One region of the Rhizobium sp. Leaf341 genome, then DNA from elsewhere that is predicted to be linked to it. Evidence: riboswitches for the same ligand, from Rfam matches in the RefSeq annotation. Region 1 holds a riboswitch; the other holds the start of a gene.
The links. A riboswitch is a leader RNA that binds a small molecule or an ion and turns the genes downstream of it on or off. The one in region 1 is predicted to bind thiamine pyrophosphate.
Positions count from the first base shown of each region.

Region 2: linked by a shared signal. The riboswitch ahead of thiC (phosphomethylpyrimidine synthase ThiC) and the one ahead of ASG03_RS18810 (ABC transporter permease) in region 1 are both predicted to bind thiamine pyrophosphate.

Region 1 is NZ_LMPE01000015.1:884,817-890,270, reverse strand. Features, by position in the region: gene ASG03_RS18815 (amidase) at 1-1,160, shown strand, start outside; gene ASG03_RS21595 (hypothetical protein) at 1,319-1,858, shown strand; gene ASG03_RS21590 (hypothetical protein) at 2,063-2,461, shown strand; TPP riboswitch at 2,916-3,019, shown strand; gene ASG03_RS18810 (ABC transporter permease) at 3,135-3,929, shown strand; gene ASG03_RS18805 (ABC transporter substrate-binding protein) at 3,929-4,870, shown strand; gene ASG03_RS18800 (hydroxyethylthiazole kinase) at 4,867-5,454, shown strand, end outside.
Region 2 is NZ_LMPE01000014.1:1,256-6,709, forward strand. Features, by position in the region: gene ASG03_RS14310 (alpha/beta fold hydrolase) at 1-465, opposite strand, end outside; gene ASG03_RS14315 (substrate-binding periplasmic protein) at 642-1,460, opposite strand; gene thiC (phosphomethylpyrimidine synthase ThiC) at 1,759-3,585, opposite strand; TPP riboswitch at 3,673-3,784, opposite strand; gene ASG03_RS14325 (WGR domain-containing protein) at 3,940-4,218, shown strand; gene repA (plasmid partitioning protein RepA) at 4,713-5,454, shown strand, end outside.

The DNA.
Region 1 (5,454 bases):
TGACGCTCAAGGAGCTGATCGCCACGGAGGGCACGCCTGTGCCGCTCGGCACCGCCGCCACCGTGCTGAAACCCGCGGAAGCGGATGCGCCGGTCGCCGCGCGACTGAGAGAGGATGGCGCCGTCCTCTTTGCCAAGACCACCTGTCCGGACTACGGCATGCTCTCCTCCGGCCTGTCGAGCTTTCATCCCCTGAGCCGCAATCCCTGGAATACGGAGATGAACCCCGGCGGATCAAGCGCCGGTGCGGCTGCGGCCGGTGCCGCGGGTTACGGTCCTCTGCACATCGGCACGGATATCGGCGGGTCGGTCCGCCTGCCGGCCGGCTGGACGGGGCTCTTCGGTTTCAAGCCCAGCAACGGCCGTATCCCGATCGACCCCTATTATGTTGGCCGTTGCGCCGGACCGATGACGCGCACGGTGGAAGACGCCGCCTTTGCCATGGCCACGCTCTCGCGGCCGGACCAGCGGGATGCCACAAGCCTGCCGCCGGACACCATCGACTGGATGGACCTCGACATCGACATCAGGGGCATGCGGATCGGCGTGATGCTGGATGCCGGCTGCGGTCTTGAAGCCGAGCCGGAGGTCAAGGCCGCTGTTCTGACTGGGGCCCGGCACTTCGAGGCGGCAGGGGCCGAGATCTTCGACGTCGGGCCAATCCTGACGCGGGCGATGCTGGATGGTCTCGACCATTTCTGGCGAGCGAAGTTCTGGGGCGATATCGGGGATCTCCCATCCGAACGCCGGGCGGCGATCCTGCCCTACATCTATGCCTGGGCAGAGAAGGGCGCCGCGGTCACCGGCGTCGACGCTGTCGCAGGATTCGGGCAGACGATGGAAATGCGCAGGGCCGCTGCCCGTCTTTTTTCGACCGTGGATGCGGTCATCTCGCCCACCAATCCGATCGTTTCCTATCCGGCCGAATGGGCCTCGCCGACCAATGATCCGGAGCGGCCGTTCGAGCACATTGCCTTCACCGTCCCATGGAACATGTCGGAACAGCCGGCGGCGTCGATCAATGCGGGATTCTCCATCTCCGGCCTGCCGATCGGCCTGCAGATCGTAGGCCCCCGTTTCGCCGATCTCAAGGTGCTGCAACTGTCGAAGCTGTTGGAAACGATGACCGGCGGCATCCGGCACTGGCCGCGTCCGGGCTGAAGCGCGCCTGCGGGCTTGCAAGGCAGGCTTGCGGGGTTTCGGGAAACGTCATCACCCACGGGTTTTTGCCGCGAGCACACTGTACTTCCCAATATCAGAGAATGTCAGGCCCCTGATTGTGTGGCATAGAGGTTTCGCCACTTTAGAGACATCTAATTATGCCGCACGAAACCATTTTCTACCGGAATACCATCAACGATTTATCGCATTTGGACCAACGGTCTTATGACTTTTCGTGGACCGAGCCTGATTATCCGCCCTTCCAGTTTAAGGTATGGGTGCGCTACAGCCCGCATTGTTACTCTCGACAGGTTGATCCTGATGAAGCAGGTCCTGATGATGTGCTCGTGTATGATCCGCATCACACCCGGGTGTTCTGCCCTGAGCGGTACATCGAAACGCCAAGGCTTGTCGAGATCATCAACTCAGTGATGTCAAAGCCCACGACAAGGGTAAGTACAACTACCAAAGGAAACCAGCACGTTTTCCAGCTATTCATTCGTAACGGATCATCGCAGCGGTATTGCGTCTTCTTCAGCCTGAAAAACTCGGACGTTCAGCCGATAGACGGCCCATCCCATTATCTCGACGCACATATCGAAAGTGCCTATGTGAAGGATGAGAGAGTAGGGGTTGTGACATCAATGCCGTTTGGAAGACTGGCACATCACACGAAGAAAAATATCCGATACCGCTAAAAAAGGCGGGGGACGGTTTGTGCCGCCCCCCATATGGTATCCTCGACTAAGTCAAACTCCTAAGAGCCCACAGCCATAAGCAAGTGACCGGAATTAACCGACGACATCCGCACTATCAGTCTCTACGCGAGAAACCTCAGTCGATCTGTGCAGACGCGGAAATATGTATGCTGGAAATGCCATAATGTCAATATGTGGCAATTAATGGCAATCAAAACCAATGCGCCCACGACAATCCCGCAACTGTTGACTCATATAGGAAATCTTTTTCCTGCTGTAGCCGCCATTAGCCGGAAAAAAATTGCAGCATCCGCAATTGCTTTACCTGCACAAGCGCTCCGGTCATCATGCAGCAAACGTGAGGTTGTCCGCATGAATGAAATCGTCGCTCGTCTTGCTTGGTCATCGACCCGTCGCCGATGCGCCTCTACGGGCATGGTCATCGGCATCTTCATCGCCCTGTTCATTCCCGGATTTGGGATTACATCAAGTGGCGGGGCGATATCAGGTAGAGGCGTGGCGCTCATCGTCTTCGCTTTAATCGGCTGGCTTATCGGACGATCCATTGGCGTTGAAGTCGAAGAGCGTAAGAAGCGGCTCTGATCTCACCTACTTTGTCTCTGTGATACTGATCAATGGCAATCGACCCTGAAGTTTAACATTACATTAGAGGTCTCTATCAAGCGATCAAAACCTATAGAAAGGCATCATAGCATCATAGCATCATAGCATCATAGCATCATAGCATCATAGCAGAGAATCGAGACGGAATGCATCGTCTTGAGGAAGAAGCGAAGCGAAAGCAGCAGAAAATTACCGATTACGGTGAGGGATTTAGCATTTTTTTGGGAAAATGAATTTAAAAAATGATTTTAAATTCTGTTGTTATACAAAATCATTTCGAATTACTGCAACTTCCTGTCTTTAGGCTTTAAACGGCGTGTTTGGGCGGGAGCAAAATGAGCACTAAAATGAGCAGTTTCAGACTGATGGGCGAGTGCGTACAGCTCCGCAGCACAAGGGTGTTGACAAAAACCCCATTGTTTTCATAGGTTAGCGGCATTCCGACGGGTGTCCTTCAAGGGGCTGAGATGGCGAAAGCCGAACCGTTATGAACCTGATCCGGGTCATACCGGCGTAGGAACGGAAAACAGGTGTCCGCCCACGGCCCTTTCTCTCTTCTCCGCTCGCCTGGATCTCCGTCGCCGATGTGGAGATCGCTCATGCTGCCGCCCGTTTGTCCGCTTTTCCCGCCGCATCAGGTGAACGGCTAGCCGTGCGCGCCCTGCATGCGGCCCTGGGGCTCGGTGTGTTGGTGCTGCTGTGGCAGGCAGGCACGGCCGCGTTCTCGCCGCCGGCCTATCTGCTGCCGTCGCCGCTGGCCGTTGTCGCGGTGTTTCGCGACCAGCCCGCCTTCCTGATGGCGCAGAGCCTCGTGACCCTTTCGGAAATCCTGATCGGGCTCGTGGCCGGTGCGGCCCTCGGCGCGGGAACGGCGTTCGTGCTTGCGGCGCATCCGCGCCTCGGACCGTTCGTCTGGCCGACGATTCTCGTTCTCCAGGCGCTGCCGGTTTTCGTGCTCGCACCGATCCTCGTCGTCTGGCTCGGCTTCGGCATGGCGTCCAAGGTCGCGATGACGGTGCTGATCATCTTCTTCCCCGTCGCCTCCGCCTTTGCGGACGGGTTGAACCGGACGGAGCGGGACATCGTGGACGCGGTGTCGCTGACGCAGGCCACGCACTGGCAGGCGCTGGTGTCGGTGCGCGCACCGCTCGCGCTTCCAAGCCTTGTCTCCGGCCTGCGGGTCGCCGCGCCGCTGGCGCCGCTCGGGGCCGTGGTCGGCGAGTGGGTCGGGGCGTCGGCCGGCCTCGGCTTTGTCATGGTGCAGGCCAATGCCCGCATGCAGACCGCGACCGTCTTTGCCGCCATGGCGGTGCTGGCCGTCATAACCCTCATCCTGCGCCTGCTGGTCGATATCCTCACGTCTCGCCTTGCGCCCTGGGCGCGCGAGAGCGACCGCCCGCGGCGGGCCCCCAAATCCTTTGAAACCGTCTCATCCTGGAGATCTTGATGATCCGCCTTCTCGTCGCGACGATGCTCGCCATGACCGGTCTTCTGACCACCTCCGCTCAAGCCGCCGACAAATTGACCGTGCTGCTCGAATGGTTCGTCAATCCTGACCACGCACCCCTGGTGATCGCGCAGGAAAAGGGGCTGTTTGCCAAGGCCGGGCTCGATGTCGAGCTCGTGCCGCCCGCCGACCCGTCGGTCGTGCCGCGGCTGGTCGCGGCCAAGCAGGCGGATATCGGCATCCACTACCAGCCCAATCTCTACCGCGACCATGAAGCAGGCCTGCCGATCGTGCGGTTCGGGACCCTGGTCGAAACACCCTTGAACACGGTGACGGTTCTCGCCGACGGGCCGATCAAGAGCCTGAAGGATCTGAAGGGGCGCAAGGTCGGCTACTCGGTTTCGGGTTTCGAGGACGTGCTGCTTCAGCGCATGCTGGCGTCTGCAGGGCTCGGAAAGGACGATGTCGACCTCGTCAACGTCAACTTCTCCTTGTCGCCGTCGCTCATTTCCGGGGCCGTCGATGCCACGATCGGCGGATATCGCAATTTCGAGCTGACCCAGATGAAGCTCGAGGGTCATCCGGGACGCGCCTTCTTCCTCGAGGAGCACGGCATCCCGACCTATGACGAACTCGTCTTCGTCACGCATCGGGATCTCCTTTCGGACGATCGGCTGCCGCGCTTCCTCGCAGCCGTCGAGGAGGCCTCCATCTTTCTCACCAACCATCCGGACGAGGCCTGGGCCGTGTTTGCCAAAGCCTATCCGAACCTCGACGACGAGCTGAACCGCACCGCCTTTTTCGACACGCTGCCACGGTTCGCCAAGCGTCCCGCGGCGCTCGACACGGGCCGCTATGCCCGCTTCGGCGCCTTCATGAAGGATGAGGGCTTGATCGCGAAAGCGCCGGATGTCGCCGAAATTGCCGTGGAGCTGAAATGACCGGCCTTAGTGCACAGATCGCTGCGGATATCCTGGCGCGGGTGCGGCAGGCGCGTCCGCGCGTCCACTGTCTCATGAACACCGTGGTTCAGAAGTTCACGGCCGACGGCATTACGGTCATCGGTGGCCTGCCCTCGATGACCGGGTCGCTCGAAGAGGTCGAGAGCTTCGTCGCCCGTGCGGATGCGCTGACCGTCAATCTCGGCACGCTCGACGCGGAACGGCGTGCGGCGATCCGGCTCGGCGTCGCGGTGGCGCGGGCACAAGGTAAACCCTGGATCGTCGATCCCGTCCATTGCGATTACTCGCCGTCCCGGCTCGCTTTCGCACAGGAGCTGATCGCGCTTCGCCCGACCGTCGTGCGCGGCAACCGCGCCGAGATGGCGTTGATCGGCGAGACGCCCGGCATCCTGCGGATCGTGACCGGTCCGGTCGATCGGCTGCAGGTCGGCCATTCCTGCGTGGAGATCGCCAACGGGCATCCCTTCATGGCGCAGGTCACCGGCACCGGATGCCTCTCGGGCGGCGTCATCGCAGCCTTTCTCGCCGCCGAGCCCGATGCGCTGGCGGCGGCCGGTTCCGCT
Region 2 (5,454 bases), on a different contig from region 1:
AGTGGCGGCATCGATGCGGTCCGGGAAGTCCAGGGCAATCTGCTGGGTTATGAACGATCCCATGGAGGGACCGACCACGGCCGCCTTGGAAATTCCGAGCGCATCCATCAGGTCGATGGCGTCCTGCGCGAACTGCTTGATGGCAAAGCATGTCTTTGGTGCGTTCGGGCAGTCCTTGCCCGCGGGCATCCCGCTTCCGCCATGGCCGCGCTGGTCGAGAGCGACGATCCGCAGGGTGGGATCCAGCGCCCGCAGGGCCTCTATCGTCGGCAACCAGGTGAGCACCGAGTCGGTCAGGCCGTGCAGCAAGACGATGGTCCGCCCGCCCTTCGGCCCGATATCGAGATAGGAAAGCGACATGCCGTTTGGCAGTTCGATTCCGCATTTGGTGTCGATGCTCTCGCCGCAGGTCGCGGTCGCGGCATCGACGTGCGAAGCGCCGAACATGAGACACGCGAAAGCCATCAGCAGGCACCGGATTTTGGTGGAAGTCTCCTTTCAGCGGGCAACGACGACAGCTCCAGCCGGCGACTCCGGCCGGAATCAGGCAAGCGTCCATGCAGGCGCGTCACGGTGTCGGATCCCGACGTCGAGCCGGCGCCCTGGACCTTGCTGCTCCACGCATCCGGCCCGGGCATTCTCTATTTCACAAATCGTGGCGCACCGACGTCGAGGAGGGCGGGATCGAAACCGACGTCCTGGACGGCCTTTGCCATCGAACCGTCGGCGTGCTGGTGTGCAATGCTGAGATCGAGGGCCGTCCCGAGCGAAGTGTTGCCCTTGGTGTAGAGCACGGTGGTCTGTGGCGGCAGGACGGTCGCCTGGATGCGATCATCGGGTTCCGCGATCCTGATGGCGATGCCGGGATACGCCCCTTGAGCCTTCTGATTGTAGCTTCCGGCGTTGTAGCCGAGGAACCCGACGTCCAGACGGTCGGCGGCGAGATCCTGTGCCAAGGCCACCGGGGTCGGATAGAGCTTGAGGTTCGAACCGAACAGCTTTTGCAGGTCGCTGACCCAGAAGAACCCGGTGACGGTCCCTGCCCTCTTGCCGAGGGTCGCCGCGATGGTCGTGTCGCCCGCCTTCGAGTAGATCCCCATGTGGTCGATATAGAGCGGCGCGGATTGGTCCAGCACCTGCCGGCGCTTTTCCGTGCGGTTCCAGCTCCCGATCGCGACGTCCGCTTTGCCGGAGATCACCGACTGGATCGTCGCGGCCGGATCCATCACCTGCGTGACGACGTCGAGGCAATGGTCGGTGGCAAACCGCGTGACGATCTGCGGGTCGATCCCCGTGATCGTCCCGTCCGGCGATGCGAAGGTGAAGGGCGGATAGTCGTAGGCGGCGACCGTCAGCTTGCCCGGCGTGATCGTGGCGATCCGTTCCGCACAATCTCCTGCATGGGCAGCATGCGGTAGGAGAAGCGACAGGACGGTGGAGAGGACGAGAGAGGGTTTCATGCCGTGTCTCCGTGATGCGGCCGGGACCCGTCCGCCGTTGTGAACCGATCCGTGTTTTTCCATACTGTTCACGACGCAATCGAAAAATCAACCCGAAAATCTATGCGGATCTGCTCATATTCCAGCACTTCGAACGACCTGACGCAGCCGCCCCGACGTCTCCATCCATGCCGGCCAGGTAACGCACCAGAGGTAACGCGCCAGATTTGACGCGCCGGGGCCAACCGCCTCGCACGCCCGGCCGGAGGAGACCGTCGGGCAAGCGTCGTCGCGGTCGACGGCGTGTGGGCCGATCCGCTCAGGCCCCCTCGCCCCTTCCCTCTTCCCCGCCGCCGGCCGCCGGGACGGCAGACCCGACGCTCAGCGCCTCGGCGCGGATGTCGTGGGAGATGCGCATGGAACAGAATTTGGGTCCGCACATCGAACAGAACGGGGTGGACTTGTGGACGTCCTTCGGCAGGGTCTCGTCATGAAAGGCGCGCGCCGTGTCGGGGTCGAGGGAGAGGTTGAACTGGTCTTCCCAGCGGAATGCGAAGCGGGCCCGCGACAGGGCATCGTCGCGCAGCCGGGCCGCGGGATGCCCCTTGGCGAGATCGGCGGCATGGGCGGCGATCTTGTAGGTGATCACGCCGGTCTTGACATCCTTGCGGTCGGGCAGGCCGAGATGTTCCTTCGGCGTGACGTAGCACAGCATGGCCGTGCCGAACCATCCGATCATTGCCGCGCCGATGCCGGAGGTGATGTGATCGTAGCCGGGCGCGATATCGGTCGTCAGCGGGCCAAGGGTGTAGAACGGCGCCTCGCCACACACCGCGAGCTGTTTGTCCATATTGGCCTTGATCTTGTGCATCGGCACATGGCCCGGCCCTTCGATCATCACCTGGCAATCGCGATCCCAGGCGATGCGCGTGAGGTCCCCGAGCGTTTCCAGTTCGGCAAACTGCGCCGCATCGTTTGCATCCGCAATCGAGCCCGGTCGCAGCCCGTCCCCCAGCGAAAAGGACATGTCGTATGCCCGGGCGATCTCGCAGATCTCCGCAAAATGCGTGTAGAGGAAATTCTCGCGGCGATGATGCAGGCACCACTTCGCCATGATGGATCCGCCGCGCGAGACGATGCCCGTCACCCGGTTGGCCGTCAGCGGAATATAGGCGCGCCGAACGCCGGCATGGATGGTGACGTAATCCACCCCCTGCTCCGCCTGCTCGATCAAGGTGTCGCGATAGACCTCCCAGGTTAGGTCCTCGGCGACGCCGTTGACCTTCTCGAGCGCCTGGTAGAGCGGCACGGTGCCGATGGGCACTGGCGCATTGCGGAGGATCCAGTCGCGGATGTTGTGAATATTGCGCCCGGTCGACAGGTCCATGACCGTATCGGCGCCCCAGCGGATCGCCCAGACCATCTTGTCCACCTCTTCCTCCATGGACGAGGTGACGGCGGAATTGCCGATATTGGCGTTGATCTTCACGAGGAAATTCCGGCCGATGATCATCGGCTCGAGCTCGGCATGATTGATGTTGGCGGGAATGATCGCCCGGCCCGCCGCGATTTCCGCGCACACGAATTCCGGTGTGACAAGGTCCGGTATGGCGGCGCCGAAACTTTCGCCATCCCGCCCCGTGCTATTTCGGGCTGCACCCTCGCCTCCCCCTTCCCGCTGCATCTGCCGGCCGAGGTTTTCGCGAATGGCGACGTATTCCATCTCCGCCGTGATGATGCCGGCACGCGCATAGGCCAACTGCGTGACCGCCCGCCTGCCCGATGCCTTCAAGGGAGCAACGGGCGTCGGAAAGGCCGGCGTCAGACGATCGCCGGCGGCAAAGCCGTTGTCGGCAGCCGTCACGGCCCGGCCGTCATAGGCGACGACATCGTTCCGGGCGCGTACCCAGGCGTCGCGCAAACGCGGTAGGCCGCGCGCGATCGAGATGCTCTGGGCGGGATCCGTATAGGGCCCGGAGGGATCGTAGAGCGTGACGGGCGGCTCGTCGGCATCGACGTGCAGCGATACCGCGCGCATCGGCACGCGGAGATCCGGGTAGAGCGTTCCCGGCGTGAACACCTTTGTCGAGGCGGGCAGCGGGCCGGTGGTAACGTGGGGAAGGCAGGATCGGTCGACAGAGGTCATGGCGAGGCGCTCCAAGGGTTGGAGACCCGGTCCGGAACGGCAAGGGGAAGGGGCGCACAGCCGGTGCCGGACGAGAACGCCCGAACGTCTGCCTGCATCGCACCGTCCCTCCGCCAGTATGAACTGGATCAGGTTCAACGGGTCCCTGCGCGCGCTAGCAGTATCTCAGCCCCTTGCCGGGACCCCCCTGGTGAATATGCGCAACCTTGCATGGAGCCCGCGTGGCGTCAAGGGCGTCCCCGCAGCGCCAGACGGGCGGGGGCAGCGCGTTCGATCACGACCGTGAATCAAACAGGGCGGATCGATTCATAAGTCTCGTTGGACCTTGGCCTCCCTGCGCGCGAGCATGCGGGCATGACGCTGTCCCGCTACCACCTGCATCTCGAGCGCTGCGATCCCGCACGCAACATGGCACGCTTCTACGCCCTGTCGCTGGAGCCTTCCTTGTTCGGCGACGTCGTGCTTGTGCGGCGATGGGGACGGATCGGTGCGGTGGGTCGCTCGCGGTTGGATGTCTTCCCGGACGAGCAGGCAGCTGTCTGCGCGATGATGGATCTTCTGCGGCAGAAACGGGCGCGCGGCTATGCCGTGGGGCAATGGGGTGCCGGCCGGGGTCAGCGGCGGCGGGCGTGACGCGGCGATAGCGAGTTGACAGCTGTCAACTTTGTCCCCGGGAATGCGGGATGTCGTTCAAAGTTGACAGCTGTCAACTTCCCGCTCTCGCAAAAGTCCGTCCGGTTTGCGGGGATGCGAATGCCAGAAATGCCATGCAGATCAACACGCGACGACGCTTTTTCTCCACGGCGTGCGGTGGCGCTTTACCCTCGCAGCACAGGAAGCAGACAGGCAAGGAACGGTGCTGTGGACAGGAGGGGCTTGCAAAAATGGCTGGCGCAGAAATCGCTTGACGCGACTCGCATGCGGCCTCAGCTTCTAACGCCAGATGGCGAATATCAAGGCCGCCGGCGTAACGGACTGCCTCCTCTGTATATAGGGCGGCGCAACGTATACCCTGAAGGTCGAGAATCGCTGGCAGGGCGGCGGCGCGTCCACCCCTGAGCCCGATACGCATCATCCGTCGGTCGCGCCTCCTGCGCAAGCCGGCAGACAGCAAGGAACGAGACACCATGGCCCAACCGGCCCCCACGACACGCACCGGCCCGAAAGACGAGGCGCCGGCGCCCTCGGCGGATCTGACGATCGCCGCGGACGCGAGCGCGCTGTCGGAGCAGCTGAAGGCGATGCGCGAGCGGCTGTTTCCGCCGACGTCGACAAAGACGCTGCGGCCGTTTTCCTCCGGCGAGGCGGCCAAGCTGATCGGCGTGTCCGACGGCTATCTGCGCCAGCTGTCGCTCGCCGGGGAGGGGCCGCAGCCCGAGACGGGGGTCGGCGGCCGTCGGTTCTATTCGCTGGCCGACATCAATGCGCTGCGCGTGCATCTGTCGGACCAGGCCATGGCCAAGGGGCATGTCGCCAAGGCGCGCGGCTATCTGCCGCGGCGGGATGCCGACGCCGGCGAACGGCTCCAGGTCATCTCGGTCACCAACTTCAAGGGCGGTTCGGGAAAGACGACCTCCGCCGTGCATCTGGCGCAATATCTGGCGCTCACCGGCCACCGGGTGCTGGCGATCGACCTCGATCCGCAGGCGTCGCTTTCGGCGCTGTTCGGCTACCAGCCCGAGCTGGACCTGACCGGCAACGATACGCTCTACGGCGCAATCCGCTATGATGCGGAACAGCGGCCCTTGTCCGACGTCATCCGCCAGACCTATTTTCCTGGGCTCGATCTCGTGCCCGGCAATATCGAGCTGCAGGAGTTCGAGCATGTGACGCCGCAGGCGCTGGCGGATCGGCAATCGGGCCGGGAAG